DNA from 4 places in the Pectobacterium wasabiae CFBP 3304 genome. Region 4 is predicted to be linked to each of the others. Evidence: predicted binding sites of a transcription regulator. Region 4 holds the regulator's gene; each other region holds the start of a gene.
What was found. Region 4 encodes PurR, which represses purine synthesis genes. Its sites were predicted from a motif close to CANGCAAACGTTTGCNTG; they were not measured.

Region 1 (5,943 bases), 1.5 Mb from region 4:
GTACGCGAAGAGAGATCGACGTTACCTGCGGTAATTTCTGACGATCCTTGATAGATTGAATCCGCACCTTCACGCACGATAGTAACCGTATCGGTCAGTTCCGCCTGCATATTCTGGATATTCGTCCCCAGGATGCCGATTTCATTGCGTCCCATCGCCATCGGTGGCAGCGTCAGATCTCCCGCTGCAATTTTCTGGATACGTTCAACCAGCCTGTTGATAGGCGCAAGGATCACATTGCGCACCATGATGTACGCCATGATCGCCATAATAATGGCTAAGGCAAACGAGCCCGCCATCATCCAGTTACCCAGTTTCGCGTTCTCCGCCGCTCGATCATTGATGTCTTGCGCGGCTTTTGTAAGCTCAGTCACTTTCTTACGCACCGGAACGCTAAACGCTTCATCTAATGAGCGTGCCACCGTGCTTTCCAACGACACCAGATCTTCGAATTCACCATCATTCGTGGCTTTCTGCATCACCACAATCGCGTTATCACGGTAGTTGGCGTAAGCCTTGAGAATATCCTCATCCAGGGCCTTTTCACTCTCCAGCCTGTCTGGACGCGCAAGATATTCATCAAGACGTTTCTGTGAGGCTCTGACTCGACCAGCAGCCTGATCTGAAGCAGCTTTAAATACCTCGTGATCGCTAATGCGATTTGCTGCCCCTGCCTGAATAAGTAACAGCCTGGCAACGCGTAGCTGATCGAGGCTGCTACTGATGCCAGCTCGAATATCAGACAGCTCATTCGCTTTATCCAGTGAATCATTACTCTGCTTTAAGAAATAACTCGCAGTACCAATAGAAAGCGCAAAAAGAATCAGGATAATTGAAAAAAGAGTAATAAATAGCGAGACGAGGCGTATATTGTTGATGTAACTCAACTTCTCTTTTTGAACAGACATAGATTGCATTGTCATTTTCACCATCACTGGTCTACATTATCTCTGCCATCATGGCTGCGACAGAGCTCGGATATTACCGTGACAACCACGCCACGCAGAAAACAAATACCTTTCATAAAAAAGTCAAAAGAAACCACATTGTGTTATCGGCACTTCCACGCTAAAGCGTACCTAAAATAATCTGATAGAAATCACGTTTCAATAAAAAATGAAACAAAGCAATAAAAATGAAACAAAAACCTTTTTCTCTGCCTATCACGGCGACTTTTTCAAAACTATTGAGTAATCATCCAACGCGTAATGCGGCCAAACGACGTCGATAAAACACGCCCGTGCTGGTTAATTCAGCAAATATCAGAGAACTGGCTCAAGCGGACGCCCAGTAAGTGAAGAGTCATGGATTTTGCCTATCTCACTGTTCTACACTTTGTTCTATTCATAAGAACGATGTCTTATGCAAAAAACCGCATTCTGAAAACAGTAAGGAACATACCATGACCGCTCATGCGATAGCCGTTGATCCACAACAGCCAGAAAACTTCATCGCCATCACACCGGCCATCCCGGAGCCCGGTGAGTACGATCTGCTGATCGGCGTAAAAGCCATTTCCGTCAACCCGGTTGATACCAAAGTTCATGCCGGATTGCGTCAGAATGGATTACAACAGCCCAGAATTCTCGGCTGGGACGCCAGCGGCATCGTGCTAAAAGTAGGCAGCGCCGTTAGTCACTTTCAGGTCGGTGATGAAGTCTGGTACGCCGGCGACATCACACGCCCCGGCAGCAACACCACCCATCAGTTGATTGATTCACGTATCGTGGCGCGTAAGCCAGTGTCTCTGGACTGGACAGCCGCTGCCGCACTGCCTCTCACCGCGTTGACCGCGTGGGAAGGGTTGTTTGAGCATCTGAAAATACAGCAGGCCGATAGCAAAAAAACGCTGCTGATTATCGGTGGTGCGGGCGGCGTCGGCTCTCTCGCGATTTCTCTGGCAGCGCTACGCAGTTCGGTGAACATCATCGCCACCGCGTCACAGCCCGATTCGGCAGAGTGGTGCCGCCAACGCGGTGCACACAAGGTCGTGGATTATCGGAATCTGGTGGGTGAGCTAGAAAAAGAGGGGATCAAACAGGTCGATTATATTTTCTGCCTGAACGATACCGACGGCCACTGGGATGCCATCAGCAAGCTGATCGCGCCAATGGGTCACATCTGTACCATCGTGGAAAACAAAAACCCGCTCGACCAAACGCAGCTAAAACTCAAAAGCGCAGCGCTGCATTGGGAACTTATGTTTACCCGCAGCATGTTTACCACACCGGATATCGCGGAACAGGGAAAAATTCTGCACGAAGTCGCACAGTTGGTTGATGCAGGAAAGCTTCAGGGAACCGCCAGCGAAGCGCTGCAAGGGTTAACGATAGACACGCTGAAACAGGCTCACGATAAAGTATTAGAAGGGCATATGCGCGGCAAGATCGTTATCGCGCTTTAATAACGCAACCAGCCCCCTTTGGGGCTGGTTGTTTATTCACTGATTAAAACGTATTAGAACAGCAGACGGGCACGAATGGTGCCAGGGATCGCTTTCATCAGTTGCAGTGCCGTTTGCGCACCGTCAGTTTCAACGTCGATCACCACATAGCCAATTTCAGGCGTCGTTTGCAGATACTGCGCGGCAATGTTAATACCCTGCTCAGCAAAGATCTGGTTAATTTTGGTAATCACACCAGGACGGTTTTCATGAATGTGCAACAGGCGGCTGGCGCGAGCACCGTGAACCGGCAACGACACTTCAGGGAAATTCACCGCAGACAGCGTAGAGCCGTTGTCTGAATATTTCGCCAGTTTCCCGGCAACTTCATCACCGATATTTTCCTGCGCTTCCTGCGTGGAACCACCGATATGCGGCGTCAGCAGCACGTTGTCAAACTCGCACAACGGCGACAGGAATGGATCGCTATTAGTTGCCGGCTCCTGTGGGAATACGTCAATCGCCGCACCGGACAAATGCTTGCTGCTCAGCACTTCACACAGTGCAGGAATATCAACCACCGTACCGCGAGCGGCGTTAATCAGCAGCGAGCCCGGTTTCATCAGCGCCAACTCTTCCGCGCCCATCATATTATGCGTACTTTCATTCTCTGGCACATGCAGGCTCACCACGTCGCTCATATTCAGCAGGTCGGACAGATGGCGCACCTGTTGAGCATTGCCCAACGGTAATTTACTTTCGATGTCATAGAAGTAAACGTGCATACCCAGGCTTTCAGCCAAAATACCCAACTGCATACCGATATGGCCGTAGCCGATGATCCCAAGTTTTTTGCCGCGAGCTTCAAACGATCCCACCGCCAGTTTGTGCCAAATACCACGGTGCGCTTTCGCGTTCGCTGCCGGAATACCGCGCAGCATCAGCAGCATTTCGCCGATCACCATTTCTGCCACAGAGCGGGTATTGGAAAAAGGTGCATTAAATACCGGAATACCGCGCTTGGTCGCGGCCGACAGCTCAACCTGGTTAGTCCCAATACAGAAACACCCTACCGCGATCAGTTTTTCCGCCGCAGCAAAAATTTCTTCTGTCAGATGGGTACGCGAGCGGATACCGACAAAATGCGCATCGCGAATGGAGGCTTTTAGCGCCTCAGGATCCAGCGCGCCTTTGTGGAACTCGATGTTGGTGTAACCGGCTGCACGCAAGTTATCCAGCGCGCTCTGGTGCACGCCTTCCACTAACAGAAACTTAATCTTGTCTTTTTCCAGTGATACCTTTGCCATTTCCCGACCTTATTTTCAGACTTCAAATGTGACAGAGTGCTAAATAACCTCTGCCAACATAACAAAAATTACGCAGTCAGCAATACAAACGATTGCGTTGCCCAAGCCGCACATCAGAGAAGTGCGACTGATTTATGGCAAAAAATATTGCCAAAGAGATGCATCGCCATATCGACGATAAATAAAATAAGAAAATGTGATATTAAGTACCAAAAATGAGCCGTTAACTAAATAGATTTTTTTAGCTAAAAAATTTCTGACGTGGAACGTGGATGTTCATCACGTCAGAACGATCATGTACTCATTTAACGACGGTTTTTACACCTTCGGCAGTACCGACTAACGCGACATCGGCTCCGCGATTAGCAAACAACCCAACGGTCACGACGCCTGCGATACCATTAATGTGGTTTTCTACCGCGACCGCATCCATGATATTGAGGTTGTGTACATCCAGAATGACATTGCCGTTATCCGTCACCACACCCTGGCGGTATATCGGCTGCCCGCCCAGTTTGGCCAGTTCACGCGCCACGTAAGATCGCGCCATCGGAATGACTTCAACCGGCAACGGAAATTTTCCCAGCACATCAACCTGTTTTGATGCATCAACGATGCAGATAAACTGACGCGACAGGGCCGAAATGATTTTCTCACGAGTCAGTGCCGCCCCACCGCCTTTAATCATCTGCATGTGCCCGTTGATCTCATCCGCACCATCCACATAAACATCGAGCGAATCCACATCATTGGCGTCAAAAACGGGAATGCCCAGACTTTTCAACTTTTCCGTTGAGGCATCTGAGCTGGAAACCGCACCTTTGATTTGATGTTTTATCGAGCCCAGCGCATCAATAAAGTGTGCTGCCGTCGATCCGGTTCCTACTCCCACAATGGTGTCAGGACGGACATAATCGAGCGCCGCCCATCCCACTGCTTTTTTCAGTTCATCTTGCGTCATAATCTGCTTCTGGCCTGTAGAATCAATATACGAAAACGTGTGCGTATTATAGAACATGCGCGTTGGGGAATGCGTACAAATTCATCACCCCATTACTGTATTATTTCACGCGCCCCGCACTACACGCAGCGTGCTGAATCGTGATTTCACACAGCAGCTAAAATAAGATTTCTGCATGGCAAATCAGCAAAATGTGGCATAGTGAAAAAAACGGACTCATTCAGAGGACTTTGAATTTCATGAAACGCCCGGACTATCGAACGCTTCAGGCTCTGGATGCCGTCATCCGCGAGCGTGGTTTTGAACGCGCTGCCCAAAAGTTGTGTATTACCCAATCTGCCGTTTCGCAACGTATTAAACAGTTGGAAAATCTGTTCGGCCAGCCGCTATTGGTCAGAACCATTCCGCCCCGCCCAACAGAACAAGGGCAGAAACTGCTGGCTCTGCTTCATCAGGTAGAATTGCTGGAAGAAGAGTGGTTGGGGAACGAAACTAACAGCGATATTCCGCTGCTGCTGTCGCTGGCAGTGAACGCCGACAGCCTGGCAACCTGGCTGTTACCAGCGTTACAGCCGGTGCTGGTCGATTCGCCGATTCGCCTCAATTTGCAGGTAGAAGACGAAACGCGCACGCAGGAAAGGCTGCGCCGGGGTGAAGTGGTGGGTGCAGTGAGTATTCAGTCTCAGCCGCTGCCAAGCTGTCTGGTGGATAAACTGGGCGCACTGGATTATCTATTTGTCGCATCGCCGGCCTTCGCCGCCCGCTATTTCCCGAATGGCGTGACGCGCTCGGCGCTGCTGCGCGCCCCCGCGGTCGCCTTTGACCATCTGGATGATATGCATCAGGCTTTTTTACAGCAGAACTTTGATTTGTCGCCGGGCAGCGTTCCCTGCCATATCGTGAATTCGTCGGAAGCCTTTGTTCAATTGGCGCGACAGGGCACGACCTGCTGCATGATCCCACATCTGCAAATCGAGAGAGAGCTTGCCCATAACGAGTTAATCGACCTGACGCCGGGGCTATTTCAACGCCGGATGCTCTACTGGCATCGCTTCGCACCGGAAAGTCGGATGATGAGGAAAGTGACGGACGCCCTGCTCTCACACGGCCATCAGGTGTTGCGGCAGTCATAACGTATTCCGATGATCATGGAGTGTGTGACTTGGTAACCTACAAATCACACACTCTCATCAAGGCCAGTTACACGCTCATATTCCAAGAACAGCGCTTCCTGCCGATCTGTATCGGCCACCTGTTCATTCCGAATGAGGAAAAGTATGAAGGGTTCCGCT
Region 2 (5,943 bases), 1.4 Mb from region 4:
TGAAAATTGCCTTAAGTGAGGCAGAAGGGCACAAGTGTCCACGCTGCTGGCATTACGAGACGGATATCGGTAGCAATGCCGAACATCCTGAAGTGTGTGGTCGCTGTGCGACTAACGTGGGCGGTAATGGCGAAGAGCGTAAATTTGTCTGATGAATAAAATTTGTTCGAGCGGATTGCGCTGGCTCTGGCTGGCGATACTGGTTTTAGTTATCGACCTTGGCAGCAAGCAGTGGATCCTCGCCCACTTTGCGCTGGGAGATACGGTGCCAGTGATGCCTTCTCTGAATCTGCATTACGCCCGTAACTATGGCGCAGCATTCAGCTTCCTGGCGGATAAAGGCGGCTGGCAACGCTGGTTCTTTGCTGGGATTGCGATTGCGATTGTGGTTGCTCTCGTGGTGATGATGTACCGTGGCAGCGTCAAGCAGAAGCTAAATAACATTGCCTATTCGCTGATTATCGGCGGTGCACTGGGCAATCTGTTTGACCGGACATGGCACGGCTTTGTCGTTGATTTCATCGACTTCTATGTTGGTGATTGGCACTTCGCTACGTTTAATTTAGCCGATACCGCAATCTGTATTGGTGCGGCGCTCATCGTGCTGGAAGGGTTTTTCAGTACGCATGATGATACTGATACCGTTAAGCAAAAGGGTCACTGATGTCCGAGACTGTGCAGCACAACAGCGCGCTGCTGGTGCATTTTATTCTGACGCTGGAGGATGGCTCCACGGCCGAGTCTACGCGTGAGCGCGGCAAGCCAGCGCTGTTTCGCCTTGGCGATAGCAGCCTGTCTGACGCGCTGGAACAAAATCTGTTGGGGTTGAAGCGTGGTGATAAACGCAAGTTTACGCTACCGGCGGAGTCGGCTTTTGGGCCGACCAACCCGAACCTGATCCAGTTCTTCCTACGTCGTGATTTTGCTCAGACCGGCGTGCCGGATGTGGGCACCATTATGCTGTTCAGCGGCGTAGCCGGGAATGATATGCCGGGAATTATCCGTGATGTGACCGAAGAATCAGTTACGGTGGATTTCAACCATCCTTTATCCGGTCAGGCGATTACCTTCGATCTTGAAGTGCTGGATATCGATCCCGTACAACAGGAGGTGACACATGCAGATCCTGCTGGCTAATCCACGCGGCTTCTGTGCCGGTGTCGATCGAGCTATCAGCATTGTGGAACGTGCGCTGGAGCTTTTTGGTACGCCGATCTATGTCCGTCATGAAGTGGTACATAATCGCTATGTGGTTAATGGCTTACGTGAACGCGGCGCGATTTTTATTGAGCAGATTGAAGACGTGCCGGATGGTGCGATTCTGATTTTCTCGGCACATGGCGTTTCGCAAGCGGTACGTAATGAAGCCAAAAACCGCGACCTGACGGTGTTCGATGCAACCTGTCCTCTGGTAACCAAGGTGCATATGGAAGTGGCCAGAGCCAGTAAGAAAGGCGTAGAAGCCATTCTGATCGGGCATGCTGGGCACCCCGAAGTTGAGGGAACGATGGGGCAGTACAGCAATGCGGATGGCGGCATGTATCTGGTAGAGTCCCCCGAGGATGTCTGGCAGCTACAGGTAAAAGATGAAAGCAATCTGTGCTTTATGACCCAAACCACGCTTTCTGTCGATGATACCTATGCGGTGATTGATGCCTTGCGTGAGCGTTTCCCGCAGATTGTCGGCCCGCGTAAAGATGACATCTGTTATGCAACGACCAATCGTCAGGAAGCGGTTCGCCATTTGTCAGATAAGGCAGATGTCGTTTTTGTCGTGGGCTCTAAAAACTCCTCAAACTCCAACCGCCTTGCTGAATTGGCGCAGAGAGCGGGGAAAGCGGCTTATCTGATTGATGCTGCCGAAGATATCCAAGAATCATGGGTAGCGGGGGTTGCGCAGATTGGGGTGACCGCAGGCGCATCGGCACCGGATATTTTGGTACAACAGGTGATTCAACGTCTGAAAGAATTAGGCGGTAAGGTTGCGGTTGAAATGCAAGGGCGTGAAGAAAACATCGTCTTTGAAGTACCTAAAGAGCTGCGTGTTGAAGTTAAACAGATCGATTAGTCTGTTTCTGCAATAGGGCTTCGGCCCTATTGGCTGTTATTCCTTTCAATTTTGCCCCATCGTTATTCACTCATGAAAATGTTAATGCATAAAAATGAATTTTTATGCGTTATGCCATGTGGTTTGTTTTTAACCTTTCCTGGGTATCTCCAAGCACCTTGCGTTTTCTCACCGCTCTGAAGTGCCATTCTTAAGCCTCAACCTAGACAGTTTTGCTGATTTTCTGCGGCTTCAAACAGTATTTTCTAATCTGGCGGTAAATCCACTGGCGATAGTGCGCAGCGCCCGTTAACCTGATGTTATTTTTATGTCGTCAGGATCAAAAAGAGAGAGACATTATGAAAGATTCATCCATCCGTATTGCGGTGGTCGGTGCGGGCGGCCGTATGGGGCGTCAGTTGATTCAGGCTGTTGAGCAAATGGACGGTGTGATACTGGGGGCGGCACTCGAACGTTCTGGCTCGTCCCTGATAGGAAGCGATGCCGGTGAGTTGGCGGGGCTGGGTAAAAACGGTATCACCGTGAATGAAAATCTGGATGCCGTGCAGAATGATTTCGACATTTTGATCGACTTTACTCGCCCGGAAGGCACGCTCGCGCATCTGGCATTTTGCCGTCAGCACCGTAAAGGCATGATTATTGGGACAACCGGCTTTGATGATGCCGGCAAAGCGGCGATTAAGCAGGCTGCGCAGGATATCGGGATTGTGTTTGCAGCGAACTTCAGCGTTGGCGTCAATGTTATGCTGAAACTGCTGGAAAAAGCCGCTAAGGTCATGGGCGACTATACTGATATCGAAATCATTGAAGCACATCACCGCCACAAAGTGGATGCGCCATCTGGTACTGCGCTGGCGATGGGCGAAGCGATTGCCGACGCGCTGGGACGCGATCTGAAGTCTTGTGCGGTGTACGCGCGTGAAGGCCATACCGGTGAGCGCGATCCAAAAAGCATTGGCTTTGCTACCGTGCGGGCTGGCGATATTGTCGGTGAACATACGGCGATGTTTGCTGATATTGGCGAGCGGGTTGAGATTACCCACAAGGCTTCCAGCCGTATGACGTTTGCTAATGGTGCAGTAAGAGCAGCTATCTGGATTAATTCGAAGGAAGGTGGTCTTTTTGATATGAGAGATGTGCTTTCTTTAGATGATTTGTAGTATTTTTTTTCTATAAAGAAAATATATCTATATGAAAAAGGTGGGCTTTTTTATGTTCACCTTTGTTTTTGTTTTGTTGATTTGCTTTTAGTGTTATTACTGGTTTTTATTTGTGTTTTATTCTCTTTTTTCGTGATGGTTTACCTTCCTTACTTCCTAAATGTCCTTTATTGGTTATTTGTCACCCTTGTTTTAACAAAATTGCTTCGCAACCGTTTACTTGTCTGAGTTGATATCGCTTTTTACGTCAGTGGGCGATTATTTATTTCGGAAAGCATAAAAATAAGAGAAAAAAAGCGGTTTGGGTAGACAATTGGGAAGACCATCATTAAAATGCGCCCAATTTGCCAAAAATTGGCCTTACAGGTAGTTTTTGCATTGATTTAGTGGCTCGAATCTGAATTAATATGCAAATAACGTGATTGTTTATTCCTTGGAGGGTGTTTTGATTAAGTCAGCGCTATTGGTTCTGGAAGACGGAACCCAATTCCACGGTCGGGCCATTGGGGCAGAAGGATCGGCAGTGGGGGAAGTGGTCTTCAATACGTCGATGACCGGTTATCAAGAAATCCTTACTGATCCTTCCTATTCCCGCCAGATTGTCACTCTCACTTATCCCCATATCGGTAATGTTGGCGCTAATGCCAACGATGAAGAATCCCCCTCTGTACAGGCTCAAGGTCTGGTTATCCGCGATTTACCTCTGATTGCCAGCAACTACCGTAGTGAAGAAAGCCTGTCTGAATACCTCAAGCGCAACAACATCGTCGCCATCGCCGACATCGATACCCGTAAACTGACCCGTCTGCTGCGTGAAAAAGGCGCACAGAACGGCTGCATCATCGCTGGCGATGCGCCGGATGCGGCTGTCGCGCTGGAGAAAGCGAAAGCCTTCCCTGGTCTGAAGGGGATGGATCTGGCAAAAGAAGTGACGACGGCAGAAAGCTATAGCTGGTTACAGGGAAGCTGGACGCTGGAAGGCGAATTGCCTGCGGCGAAAAACGAAAGCGAGCTGCCTTACCACGTGGTGGCTTATGACTACGGTGTGAAACGTAACATTCTGCGTATGCTGGTGGATCGCGGCTGTCGCCTGACGGTTGTTCCGGCGCAGACACCTGCTGAGGACGTACTGAAGCTTAATCCAGACGGAATTTTCCTCTCTAACGGCCCGGGCGACCCGGAACCGTGTGACTACGCGATTCGCGCGATCAAAACCTTCCTGGAAACGGATATTCCGGTATTCGGTATCTGTCTGGGTCACCAACTGCTGGCACTGGCGAGCGGTACCAAGACCATCAAAATGAAGCTGGGTCACCACGGTGGTAACCACCCAGTCAAAGATCTGGATAACAACTGTGTGATGATCACCGCGCAGAACCACGGTTTTGCGGTTGATGAAGATAACCTGCCTGACACGCTGCGCGTCACGCATAAATCCTTGTTTGACCATACGGTTCAAGGGATTCACCGCACGGATAAGCCAGCGTTCAGCTTCCAGGGGCACCCAGAAGCTAGCCCTGGCCCGCATGATGCCGCGCCGCTGTTCGACCACTTTATTGACTTGATTCAGACTTACCGTTCTTCAGCTAAATAATCAGGAGCGAGAAAATGCCAAAACGTACAGATATTAAAAGCATCCTGATTCTGGGCGCAGGCCCGATTGTCATCGGCCAGGCGTGTGAGTTTGACTACTCGGGCGCACAGGCATGTAAAGCGCTGCGTGAAGAGGGTTACCGCGTTATTCTGGTGAACTCCAACCCAGCAACCATCATGACTGACCCGGAGATGGCCGATGCGACCTACATCGAGCCAATTCACTGGGAAGTGGTGCGTAAGATTATTGAAAAAGAGCGTCCAGATGCGGTGCTGCCGACGATGGGCGGCCAGACCGCACTGAACTGTGCGCTGGAGCTGGAACGCAAAGGTGTGCTGGCAGAATTCGGCGTCACCATGATTGGTGCAACGGCAGATGCGATTGATAAAGCAGAAGATCGTCGCCGCTTTGACGTCGCAATGAAGAAAATTGGCTTAGATACCGCACGTTCCGGTATTGCACACAATATGGAAGAAGCGCTGGCTGTTGCGGCTGACGTCGGCTTCCCGTGCATTATCCGTCCTTCCTTTACGATGGGCGGCACCGGTGGCGGTATCGCTTACAACCGTGAAGAGTTCGAAGAGATCTGTGAACGTGGGCTGGATCTTTCGCCAACCAAAGAGCTGCTGATCGATGAATCACTGATCGGTTGGAAAGAGTATGAGATGGAAGTGGTGCGTGATAAGAACGACAACTGCATCATTGTCTGCTCAATCGAAAACTTCGATGCGATGGGTATCCACACCGGTGACTCCATCACCGTTGCGCCAGCGCAAACGCTGACGGATAAAGAATATCAAATCATGCGTAACGCCTCGATGGCGGTACTGCGTGAAATCGGTGTAGAAACGGGTGGCTCCAACGTTCAGTTCTCGGTAAACCCGAAAACCGGTCGCCTGATCGTTATCGAAATGAACCCACGCGTATCACGTTCTTCTGCGCTGGCGTCTAAAGCGACGGGTTTCCCGATTGCGAAAATTGCGGCCAAACTGGCTGTCGGCTATACGCTCGATGAGTTGATGAATGACATCACAGGTGGCCGTACACCAGCGTCCTTCGAACCCGCTATCGACTACGTTGTTACTAAGATCCCACGTTTCAACTTTGAAAAATTCGCCGGT
Region 3 (5,943 bases), 940 kb from region 4:
GGATGCGCTATGCGTTGACGCTGGCTCAGCGTGCTCAAGATGAAGGCGAAGTCCCGGTTGGCGCGGTGCTGGTGCTGGATAACGAAGCGATTGGTGAAGGATGGAACCGTCCGATAGGGCATCACGATCCTACCGCGCACGCTGAAATTATGGCACTGCGGCAGGGGGGATTGTGTTGCAGAACTACCGCCTGCTGGAGACCACGCTGTATGTCACGTTGGAGCCGTGCATCATGTGTGCGGGCGCGATGATACATGGGCGTATTGGCCGTCTGGTTTATGGCGCGTCAGATGAGAAAACGGGGGCGGCCGGATCGCTGTTAGACATTCTGCGTCACCCCGGCATGAATCATCAGATCGTGATTGAATCTGGTGTGTTGGCTGACGAATGTTCTGCAACGCTCAGCACGTTCTTTCGTCTGCGTCGCGAGCAGCATAAAGCCCGTCGTGTGGCAGAGAAAAACGCTGCGCAGGAATAGCGTATACCCGTCATACTTCAAGCTGCTTGTGCGTTGGCAATACTCGGCTCAGTTCTGAGCCTCGCCCTGAAGGGCCGCCGCAAGTGGCGTTCAAATCGGTTTGAAACCAATTTGTCGCTCAGTTGCCGCGTTACAAGGCCATAAATGGGCCTTGCCCTAAAGGGTCAACGCAGAGCGTTACTCAAAACGCTAACGTTTTGTCACGCAACTCGAATTATTTAGGGTATAGGTCCATTCTAGTATTTTTTATTCCGGCACCTTGTTGAGAGGAACTGCCGGATAGCTTTGCGCAATCTGGGTTTGTTGCTGAGCCTTGGCTTCTTTTTCTATCAGATAACCTTCCAGACTCACCATATAGCGTCGAATGTTTTCCACGTAGTTATAGGCTTCTTGCCCGCGCGCGTAGCCGTAGGTGGTTTGGGTGTAATAGCGCTTCTGGCTCAACATTGGCAGGCGCATTTTTACGTCTACCCAACTGTCAGGATTACCCTTTTGTTTTTCGGTCAATTTACGTGCATCAAGCAGATGGGCGTATCCCATGTTGTAGGATGCCAGCGCAAACCAGATTTTTTCATCTTCGGGAATGGTGTCTGGCATTTTCTGCATCATATACGACATATATTGTGCGCCGCCGCGGATACTCTGCTCTGGGTCGACGCGATCGGTCACGTTCAGGCTTTCTGCGGTGTTACGCGTTAGCATCATCAGCCCACGCACGCCAGTAGGGGAGGTTGCCAATGGGTTCCAGTGTGACTCTTGATAGGAGATGGCGGCCAGCAACTTCCAGTCGATATGGGTGGCGTACTTTTCGAACAGCGGGCGCAGGTCTGGCAGCGTTTCATCAATCGCCCCCAGAAACGTGGTGGTATCGACATAATCAAATTCGCCAACGTGACCGAGATATTTTTCCTCTAGGCGCGCGAGCGTACCGTCTTCGACAATCTTGCTGAAAAAATCCAACAAGGCAGCAGACAGGCTATCATCGTGCGAACGGCGCATATACCAGGTGACAGGCTCTTCGTCGCTAAGATCAAAGGCAACGGCGAGCTGTGGATGAATACGCTGCATCAGGCCGATGGTAACGGAATCACCTAGCGCATAGTCCAGTTTGCCGTCGGCAACCTGTTTCAATAATTCCTGCGTGCTCTGATCGGAGGCGGATTCCCAACTCAACTGTGGGTATTTCTCTGCTTTTAAATCGCGCAGGGTCGCTGCGTGGGCGGAACCCGATGTGACAACGAGGCGGCCTTGTAGCTTATCCAGCGTTTTGGGACGAGGTGAACCGAGGCGATAGACCATTTGCTGCGAAATGGAGTAGTAGGTTGGGCCAGCACGGAAACGCTCCAGACGCTCGTGATTGTAAATCAGCCCGGCAGCCAGCAGGTCGGCATCGTTACCGTCCAGATCGTCGAACAGTTCGTCAAGGTTCTTGCGCGACGAAACCACCAGCTTGACGCCGAGGTAATCGGCGAAACGTTTTGCCAGTTCATAATCCAGACCTGTCGGGGATCCGTTGCTCATTGCATAGGTCAGCGGTGAGTTAACGGTGCTGATACGCAACTCGCCGCGTGAGAGGATCTGCCTGAGCTGTACATCCTGACTGCTGCGCCAGGGAATGCTAGGCCATAGCGCTAACGCCAGTAGTAACGTGATAATCCCGATGAAAAAATAATTTAATTTTAAAGGCTTCAAATAGTTATCTCTCGGTGGCCGGGTGGCCAGGCTGTCTGTAACGGCAGTTTTTTTATACGTCATTTCCCAGAGTGGGGGCATTTTGCTTAACAAACCGCCAGTGTGCAACTTTTATTGATTTGGTCACCGATTAATCATTCGGCAGATGCGAAGTGAAATTATCGCCACGCAAACGGTTTCGTCCGAGGGAAGGATTCTCTATAATGTGCGCGTTTCCCCCCTGTTGTGCCCAGTGGCTGTATTGCAGCCAGTGCATCGAAGACGAGAGAACTTTAGATTATGGAAATACTGCGTGGTTCACCTGCTTTATCGGCTTTTCGTATTAATAAATTGCTGGTCCGCTGCAAAGAGCACGTTTTGCCAGTCAGCGATATCTATGCTGAATACGTACATTTCGCCGATGTCAGCGCCCCGCTGAACAACGATGAACAGGCCAAACTGACACGTTTGCTGAAGTATGGTCCTTCTCTCGCGGAGCACGAGCCGCAAGGTCGTTTGTTACTGGTCACGCCGCGTCCTGGCACTATTTCACCGTGGTCTTCCAAAGCGACGGACATCGCCCATAACTGTGGATTAAGCAACGTGCTGCGTCTGGAGCGCGGTCTGGCTTTCTATATTCATGCGCCAACGTTGAGTGATGAGCAGTGGCAGCAGCTGGGGGCACTGTTGCATGACCGGATGATGGAAAGCGTATTTAGCGACCTGCAGCAGGCGGAAGCGCTGTTCTCTCATCATCAACCTGCACCTTTCAAGCGTATCGAAATTTTGCTGCAAGGGCGTCAGGCGTTGGAAGAGGCGAACGTCCGTCTGGGGTTGGCATTGGCGGAAGATGAAATTGATTATCTGCTGGAAGCCTTCAACAATCTGGGTCGTAACCCAACCGATATCGAACTGTATATGTTTGCGCAGGCGAATTCTGAGCACTGCCGACATAAGATTTTTAACGCAGATTGGGTGATCGACGGCGTAACTCAGCCGAAATCACTGTTCAAAATGATCAAAAATACCTTTGAACACACACCCGATCACGTTCTCTCCGCCTATAAAGACAACGCCTCCGTAATGGAAGGCTCCTCCGTCGGCCGTTTCTATACCGACACCAACGGGCAATATGCTTACCATCAGGAAGACGCACATATCCTGATGAAGGTTGAAACGCATAACCACCCAACTGCGATTTCACCGTGGCCGGGCGCAGCAACAGGATCTGGCGGTGAAATCCGTGATGAAGGCGCTACGGGTCGAGGCTCTAAGCCGAAAGCCGGTTTGGTTGGTTTCTCCGTATCGAACCTGCGTATTCCTGGCTTTATCCAATCGTGGGAAGAAGAAGAGTTCGGCAAGCCAGATCGCATTGTCAGCGCACTGGATATCATGACCGAAGGCCCATTGGGCGGTGCGGCATTTAACAACGAATTCGGCCGTCCTGCACTGACTGGCTATTTCCGTACTTATGAAGAGCGTGTTGATAGCCACAATGGTGCAGAACTGCGCGGTTACCATAAGCCGATCATGTTGGCGGGCGGTATTGGTAACATCCGTGCCGATCACGTCAAAAAAGGCGAAATTAGCGTCGGAGCTAAACTGATTGTTCTGGGCGGGCCGTCCATGAATATCGGTCTGGGCGGTGGCGCGGCGTCTTCCATGGCATCGGGTCAATCTGATGCGGATCTGGATTTTGCTTCTGTGCAGCGTGATAACCCAGAAATGGAGCGTCGCTGTCAGGAAGTGATCGACCGCTGCTGGCAATTGGGCGAAGCCAACCCGATCCTGTTCATTCACGATGTCGGCGCGGGCGGTTTATCGAATGCAATGCCTGAGTTGGTGAGTGATGGCGGTCGCGGCGGTCGCTTTGAACTGCGCGATATTCTGAACGACGAGCCGGGCATGAGCCCGCTGGAAGTCTGGTGTAACGAATCGCAGGAGCGCTACGTTCTGGCGGTTGCGCCAGAGCAGTTGGCACAGTTTGATGACATTTGCCGCCGTGAACGCGCCCCTTACGCGGTGATTGGTGAAGCGACGGAAGAATTGCATCTGACGATGAACGATCGTTATTTCAACAACAAACCTATCGATTTACCGCTGGATGTGCTGCTGGGTAAAACGCCGAAGATGCTGCGTGATGTAGAGCGCAAACAGGTAGAAGGCACACCGTTACAGCGTGACGAAATTTATCTGGCCGAAGCGGTCGAACGCGTGCTGCATTTGCCTGTGGTTGCGGAAAAAACCTTCCTGATCACCATCGGCGACCGTTCTGTTACCGGTATGGTAGCGCGCGATCAGATGGTCGGTCCGTGGCAGGTGCCGGTGGCTGACTGTGCAGTGACCACCGCTAGCCTTGACAGCTATTACGGCGAGGCGATGTCTATTGGTGAACGTGCGCCTGTCGCGTTGCGTAACTTTGCGGCCTCCGCGCGTTTGGCTGTGGGTGAGGCGCTGACGAACATTGCTGCCACGCATATCGGTCCGCTGACTCGCGTGAAGTTGTCTGCAAACTGGATGGCAGCAGCAGGGCATCCGGGCGAAGACGCCGGCCTGTATGATGCGGTAAAAGCCGTGGGTGAGGAGTTGTGTCCAGCGTTGGGTCTGACGATCCCGGTGGGTAAAGACTCCATGTCGATGAAAACCCGCTGGCAGGAAGACGGTGAAGATCGCGCAGTCACCTCGCCGATGTCGCTGGTGATCTCTGCATTTGCGCGTGTAGAAGACGTGCGTAACACGGTAACGCCACAATTGCGTACCGGGCAGGATAATGCGTTGCTGCTGATCGATCTGGGCGCAGGCAATAAAGCATTAGGTGCGACGGCGTTGGCACAGGTTTATCGCCAACTAGGTCGTAAGACGGCAGATGTGCATAGTCCAGAGCAACTGGCGGGTTTCTTTAATGCTATCCAAGAGTTGGTCGCGGCTAAGGCGCTTCTGGCCTACCATGACCGTTCAGACGGTGGCCTGCTGGTGACGCTGGCAGAGATGGCGTTTGCTGGTCACTGCGGTGTCACCGTTGATATCACGTCTCAGGGTGAGGATACGCTGGCGACGCTGTTTAACGAAGAGTTGGGTGCCGTGATCCAGATCCCGGCCGCGCGTCGTGCCGAAGTGGAAGCTATTCTGGCGTTGCATGGTTTGGCTGATTGCGTGCACTACCTCGGTCAGGCTGAAGAAGGGACGCGTTTCACCATCAATCAGGGGGCTGAAGCGGTCTATCAGGAAAACCGTTCGACGTTGCGCCGCTGGTGGGCTGAAACCAGTTGGCAAATGCAGCGCCTGCGTGATAATCCGCAGTGTGCCGATCAGGAACACATCGCCAGACAGGATGATAACGATCCCGGCCTGAATGTGTCGCTGACCTTTGATCCGAAGCAAGACATTGCAGCGCCTTATATTGCTAAGAATGTCCGGCCTAAAGTGGCTGTCCTGCGTGAGCAGGGGGTGAACTCGCACGTAGAAATGGCAGCGGCGTTCCACCGTGCTGGTTTTGATGCTATTGATATCCATATGAGCGACCTGCTGGCGAATCGTCGTAACTTGCAGGATTTCCAAGCGCTGGTTGCGTGTGGCGGTTTCTCTTATGGTGACGTGCTGGGTGCGGGTGAAGGCTGGGCTAAATCTATTCTGTTCAACTCTCGCGTGCGTGATGAATTCGCTGAATTCTTCCTGCGTCCGCAGACGTTGGCGCTGGGCGTATGTAACGGCTGCCAGATGATGTCGAATTTGCGTGAACTGATTCCGGGTGCCGATCTCTGGCCGCGTTTTGTCCGCAATAAATCCGATCGCTT
Region 4 (5,943 bases):
TTGGCTTTAGGCTGCGGCGTACAATACGAAAGTAGTTATCATAGTTGCGTGGCCCGACGTGCTCAAACATGCCTACCGATACTATTCGGTCAAATTGCCGATCGAGATCGCGGTAATCTTGTCGCCTGATGAGGACGTCCAAATTTTGACAGCGCTGCTGCGCCAGCATCTGTTGTTCTTTGGAAATGGTGATGCCGTAAACGGAAACACCGTAGCGGCGCGCCGCAAATTCGGCAAGTCCACCCCAACCGCAACCGATATCCAGCAGCGTCATCCCTGATTTTAGCTGGAGTTTTTCACAAAGCAGGGTGAGTTTGTCTTCCTGCGCCTGTTCCAGCGTTTGCGCTTGTTTCCAGTAAGCGCAGGAATATTGCATGTAAGGATCCAACATCAGGGCAAAAAGGTCATTACCCAAATCGTAATGCAGCTCGCCGACCACTCGGGCACGTCTGCGGGACTGCAAATTGGTGATGCGGGAAATGGCGACTCGCGTAAGATCGTGCAAGCGGCGAGGTAATGTATTTTCTAGTCCTGCGCGCAGGACACGATGGAAAAACATATCCAACCGTTCACACTCCCACCATCCGTCCATATAGCTTTCACCTAACCCCAATGAACCTTCCTGCAAGACGCGTTTAAAAAAACTGGTATTGATCACGTGGATGTCAAAAGGACGAGAGCCGTTAATGGTGATATCCGCAGCGGTTAGCCTTTCCTGCATGATTTTGAACCAGGGCGAGGTATGGCTACGCTGTTCTTTTGCATAAGGTGTACCCATGATGTCTCCTAAATTTTTCACGTGTGAAAGTATGGAAAAACATACCTGGACAGCACTTACCGCAGCCGATGTATCGGCTGTCACCAGAGAAAAATGAAGAAGAAATTTGCGCGTAAACGGGGTGCCCATTGGCAAAAAATGCGTACCTGTTTACCGAAGTGCGGCCATCACTATTTTGGGTTTTATCAGTGAAACTGAAACGCAAAGTTCAGTTTAGAGTCGCTTCAGCCAATATACAAGAGAATTGGCTGAAGCAGAGAGGGAAAGCGGATAGGTATAAGAAAATCGTGTGTGTTGAATTGTCGAGGTTAGCGGCGATAATCGCGGAACGGGCCGTCGGCAACCGAGCGGCGCTCAATCAGCGTCGGATGCACTTCAATGACGTGTGCATCTTCGCGCTTGCTGGTAATACGATCCAGCAACATAGAGAAGGCGGATTGGCCCAGACGCTCTTTCGGCTGATGGATGGTGGTTAGTGCCGGTGTAAAGAACCGTGCGTGACGCACATTGTCATAACCGATCACCGAAATATCCTGTGGTACACGTAACCCCAATTCGTCTGCCGCACAAATGGCACCCATCGCCATGATGTCGCCACCACAGAATACGGCGGTGGGCCGCTGTTTTTGCGCGAGAATCTGATGCATGGCTTTATAACCGGATTCCGGTTCAAAATCGCCTCGCACGACCCATTCATCGCGCACGGCGATGTCGGCTTCCTTCAACGCTTTTAAAAAGCCAAGGTAGCGTCCGTTGCCCGTGTTGCGCTCTTGTATTCCTGGGATGGCACCGATATCCCGATGGCCGCGTTCAATCAGATAGCGACCCGCCATATAGCCGCCTTCAAAGGCGTTATCGATGATGGTATCGGTGAAATCGCTGTGCATTTGTCCCCAGTCCATGACGACCATGGGAATGCTGCGATAATCTTCCAACATGCCCAAGAGTTCTGGCGGGTATTCGGCACACATGACCAGCAGGCCGTCGACGCGTTTTTGCGCCAGCATCGAGAGATAAGCGCGCTGTTTGCCGATGTCGTTATGAGAATTACACAGCACCAGCGTGTAGCCTTTGGCATAACAACTGTTTTCGACTGCTTCAATGATCTCAGCGAAATAGGGTGCTTCGCTGGATGTGGCCAGCAAGCCGATAGATTTAGTGTGATTAACTTTGAGGCTGCGGGCGACGGCGCTGGGCGAGTAGTGCAATTCCTTGATTGCTGCCCTGACGGCTGCCTTAGTCTCTTCGGCGACGAAACGTGTTTTATTAATCACGTGCGATACGGTTGTGGTGGAAACGCCAGCACGTTTTGCCACATCTTTAATCGTTGCCATCTAAAAATGACTCCTGAACTTACCTGTTACAGACGTAAGTATATTGTTAATCGTTTGCCTACGTTTAAAGTTCTTCTTCTAAGCTAAAAAACAGGATTTCAGAAGGAGAGTGCCGAATGTTATACCGAAGGGATCTGGCTTGACGTTTTTCGACTGATACGCAGCGCTTTCATAAACAGCGGATTGTGTCCGATTTATCATGAAAGTGAAAGGGCTAATTTATACTATTAGTGATGCATTCGTCGGAGATTTTTCGCTAGAATTATGAAAGAATCGTAATAACCCTATTATTTGTGGCTTTAACTGCCCTGTGGGTTCTGCTGCAAATGGTGGTGTCTTTTTTTCAGAGGAAGTTTCAGATGAAACTTGTTCGCTAATAAGGAGTGGTTTATGGATACAAATCTGAAGATGTCTCTGCTGACAACCGTTGGCTCGTTGGCCGTGATCATCGCATTTAGCTTTGTTGCGGTGCTGAACTAACCGCTCGGTGCTTCCGCATTAGTTAAGCACGCAGACACGTTTGTGGTGCATAAAACGTGTCTGCATCACTGCTGTTCGACGTAGGTTGCCCCTATCTCTTAACGAATAGTCTGTGGTGTCACCACGCGCCGCGCTCCAACATAGTGCTCCTGCCAATAGTCCTCACTCAGTTTGCTGATACGAATATCTGAGCCTGTACGCGGCGACTGGATAAATTTGCCTTCTCCCAAATAAACCCCGACATGATCGGCTGCCCCACGATTGTTGATGCGGAAGAAGACCAGGTCGCCACTTTCCAGTTCACTCTTTTTAATCGGAGCGGCATCGCGCAGATGGTACATTTCGTTCGCGGTACGTGGGATTTGGATCTTAACGACATCTTTATACGCATAATAGACCAGTCCGCTACAGTCGAATCCGGTAAAAGGAGATGAACCGCCCCAGTGGTAAGGTTTACCGATCTGGCTCATCAACTTATTCATTGCTGTCGTTTTGGCGTGCTGATAGCGTTTTTTGTGTGCCGCGCTCAGCGTCATCCCTTTTTCTGTGGTTGGTGGGTCTTTATCCACTTTCCCTTTGAGTACGGTCTTCTTCAGCCCGGTTTTGACTCTGGCCTGTGCGATTGTCTGCCTATCGTTTTCAGGCTTCAGCTTTTTAAGGTTTTTTTTCACTAGCGCTGGTGTGCTACCTTGCGTCCGTGATGGCGTCTTTTCTGCCGATTTGTTAGCCGTGCGAGGTTTGGCCTTATTGCTGACTGCGATGGGTTCTGGTTTTTTGCTTTTGATTGGCGTCGGTGATTTAGCATTACCCTTTGTTTGACGACCTTTCTTATTCGTTTCTTCAACGGCGCTTTTCTTCGGTGCAGAATGCGGGGTATGCGGCGCAGCCTGAACGATGTTCAGGGATAGGTTGCTGAAAAATAATATAAAAAGAGTAATAAATAAGCGCATAATAAAAGTGACCGAACATAATCCTTAACTCGCTCAATCCGCACAGTATTCCTGAAAACGGCGTCATAAAAAAGTGGGCACGGTCGCTTTATTCATACAGAATAGTGAAAAAACGTTAATAGTTATTTTTTCGTTTGATTTATCAGCGTTTTCTGGCGTTGATTTCACCAATGCCGAATAATCGAGATAGAAAAATAACCCTACAAAAAATGGCGTTTTTTTGTAGCTAGTGGCATCGGTACAATATCATTGAGTCAATGTCGCTGTCGTAACACTCTGACAGCGACTCATGGCTAGCGTTTTGGACGTTAGCCATCCTATAGATTTAAGGAAGCAAGAAGATGACGACACCGACAATTGAAAAAATTCAGCGCCAAATTGCTGAAAACCCGATTCTGCTGTACATGAAAGGTTCCCCAAAATTGCCAAGCTGCGGTTTTTCTGCACAGACCGTTCAGGCATTGTCTTCCTGTGGCGAACGCTTTGCTTATGTTGATATTTTACAGAACCCGGATATTCGTGCTGAGCTGCCGAAATACGCGAACTGGCCGACATTCCCACAGTTGTGGGTGGACGGCGAACTGGTTGGCGGCTGTGATATCGTAGTTGAAATGTTTCAGCGCGGTGAACTGCAACAACTGATCAAAGAAACGGCTGATAAATACAAAGCGCAGCAGGCCGATCAAGAGTAATGCTTTAAGCACGTGTAATAACAATGCTAAGTATTGTTATATTGTGAGCGTGAATATTCCAACGGGTGCCTTATGGCACCCGTTGTTTTTACCACTAATTTTCGCGTTTTATCAGTCTTCGGTTGACGCGTCTTCGGCAGCATTTTCTTCCAGCGCAAGTGGCCACCCACCCAGACGTTTCCAGCGATTAACCAACTCACAGAATAATAATGCGGTCTGGTTGGTGTCATACAGCGCGGAGTGCGCCTGGCTGGAGTCGAACGCAATACCGGCGGTAATACAGGCTTTAGCCAGAACCGTCTGGCCCAGAACCAGCCCGCTGAGTGCGGCGGTATCGAACGTGGCGAAAGGGTGGAATGGGTTACGTTTCAGGCTACAACGATCCGCTGCCGCTGCCATAAAACTGTGATCGAACGTGGCATTATGCGCCACGATAATCGCGCGGTTGCAGCCCTGATCTTTAATCCCTTTACGCACGACTTTGAAAATTTCGTGCAGCGCATCGTATTCGCTCACTGCGCCGCGCAGTGGGTTGGTGGGGTCAATACCGTTAAACGCCAACGCTGCAGGCTCTAGAATCGCACCTTCGAATGGCTCAACATGAAAATGTAGGGTTTCATCTGGCTGTAACCAACCGTCTTGATCCATTTTTAATGTTACCGCCGCGACTTCCAGCAAGGCATCGGTTTTCGCATTAAATCCAGCGGTTTCAACATCAATCACTACCGGGTAAAACCCACGAAAACGGCCGCTCAGGGCGTTCAGATCACTTTTATCAGCCATTTGTCTCTTAATTGTCAGCAAAACGCAGCGCGCATTATGGCAAATTTTGGCCGGAGATGCAGCATGCCCGTTGGCTTTCAAACGAAGGAAATAGCAGAAGATGAGAGGAGGCGAAGAGGGAGAACAGGTGCCGATGTAGCACCTGTAGAATACTGGATATTAGTGACCGATGCCGCTACCAGCGTGGGCGTTCTCGATCAATTCGATTTTATAGCCGTCTGGATCTTCGATGAATGCGATAACGGTAGTACCGCCTTTGACCGGGCCAGCTTCACGCGTCACATTGCCACCCGCTTTGCGGATACGCTCACAGGTTGCGGCAACATCGTCAACGCCCAACGCGATATGACCATAGGCGTTGCCTAAATCATAGCTGTCGACACCCCAGTTGTAAGTCAGTTCGATAACTGCACCTTCGCTCTCCTCGGTATAACCGACGAAAGCCAGTGTGTATTTGTATTCGGTATTTTCGCTGGTGCGTAGTACACGCATTCCCAGAATCTGAGTATAGAAATCAATAGAACGTTGTAAATTGCCAACACGCAGCATGGTATGAAGTAAACGCATAATGCCCTCGTTAAAAAAGTGCAACAAAAGGGAAGTATAGCGTTGTGGCTCTGGTGAGTCCAAGCTGTTGGGGTGATGCTAAAAATGCGACACGATGGTGAGGTTTGTGTTAAAACGTACTAACCGGAGGGGTTTATTGCGCAGTAGGGGAATTTTAGGCTACCTTGCGTATAAAAAAATCGTCAGTGATTACAATGCTTATCTAATTATTTTCATTGTGACGGTCCGTTTTGGCTTGCCAGCAGTAAAGAACAGGGCTTCAATAAATAGAGTTGTCGCGGGAGGTGGTGTGCCAGAGCAACTTGAACTCTTTGTTGTCCCTAATCCGTGCCGTGGTATTTGTCAGACGGATGACAGCG

Region 1: a site for PurR is predicted at 3,772-3,789, ahead of serA (phosphoglycerate dehydrogenase). Genes of this name have one in related genera too.
Region 2: a site for PurR is predicted at 3,434-3,451, ahead of carA (glutamine-hydrolyzing carbamoyl-phosphate synthase small subunit). Genes of this name have one in related genera too.
Region 3: a site for PurR is predicted at 2,336-2,353, ahead of purL (phosphoribosylformylglycinamidine synthase). Genes of this name have one in related genera too.

What each region holds. Positions count from the first base shown of each region.
Region 1 is NZ_CP015750.1:996,773-1,002,715, forward strand. It holds gene A7983_RS04430 (methyl-accepting chemotaxis protein) at 1-908, opposite strand, end outside; gene A7983_RS04435 (zinc-binding alcohol dehydrogenase family protein) at 1,403-2,404, shown strand; gene serA (phosphoglycerate dehydrogenase) at 2,458-3,690, opposite strand; gene rpiA (ribose-5-phosphate isomerase RpiA) at 3,992-4,651, opposite strand; gene A7983_RS04450 (LysR family transcriptional regulator ArgP) at 4,891-5,784, shown strand.
Region 2 is NZ_CP015750.1:958,371-964,313, reverse strand. It holds gene ileS (isoleucine--tRNA ligase) at 1-152, shown strand, start outside; gene lspA (signal peptidase II) at 149-664, shown strand; gene fkpB (FKBP-type peptidyl-prolyl cis-trans isomerase) at 664-1,137, shown strand; gene ispH (4-hydroxy-3-methylbut-2-enyl diphosphate reductase) at 1,118-2,068, shown strand; gene dapB (4-hydroxy-tetrahydrodipicolinate reductase) at 2,407-3,228, shown strand; gene carA (glutamine-hydrolyzing carbamoyl-phosphate synthase small subunit) at 3,674-4,822, shown strand; gene carB (carbamoyl-phosphate synthase large subunit) at 4,837-5,943, shown strand, end outside.
Region 3 is NZ_CP015750.1:456,834-462,776, reverse strand. It holds partial or broken gene tadA (tRNA adenosine(34) deaminase TadA) at 3-478, shown strand; gene mltF (membrane-bound lytic murein transglycosylase MltF) at 725-2,251, opposite strand; gene purL (phosphoribosylformylglycinamidine synthase) at 2,450-5,943, shown strand, end outside.
Region 4 is NZ_CP015750.1:4,559,820-4,565,762, reverse strand. It holds gene cfa (cyclopropane fatty acyl phospholipid synthase) at 1-778, opposite strand, end outside; gene purR (HTH-type transcriptional repressor PurR) at 1,087-2,112, opposite strand; gene cydH (cytochrome bd-I oxidase subunit CydH) at 2,503-2,592, shown strand; gene A7983_RS20730 (C40 family peptidase) at 2,691-3,542, opposite strand; gene A7983_RS20725 (Grx4 family monothiol glutaredoxin) at 3,884-4,234, shown strand; gene rnt (ribonuclease T) at 4,346-5,017, opposite strand; gene gloA (lactoylglutathione lyase) at 5,177-5,584, opposite strand; gene A7983_RS24770 (DUF1289 domain-containing protein) at 5,874-5,943, shown strand, end outside.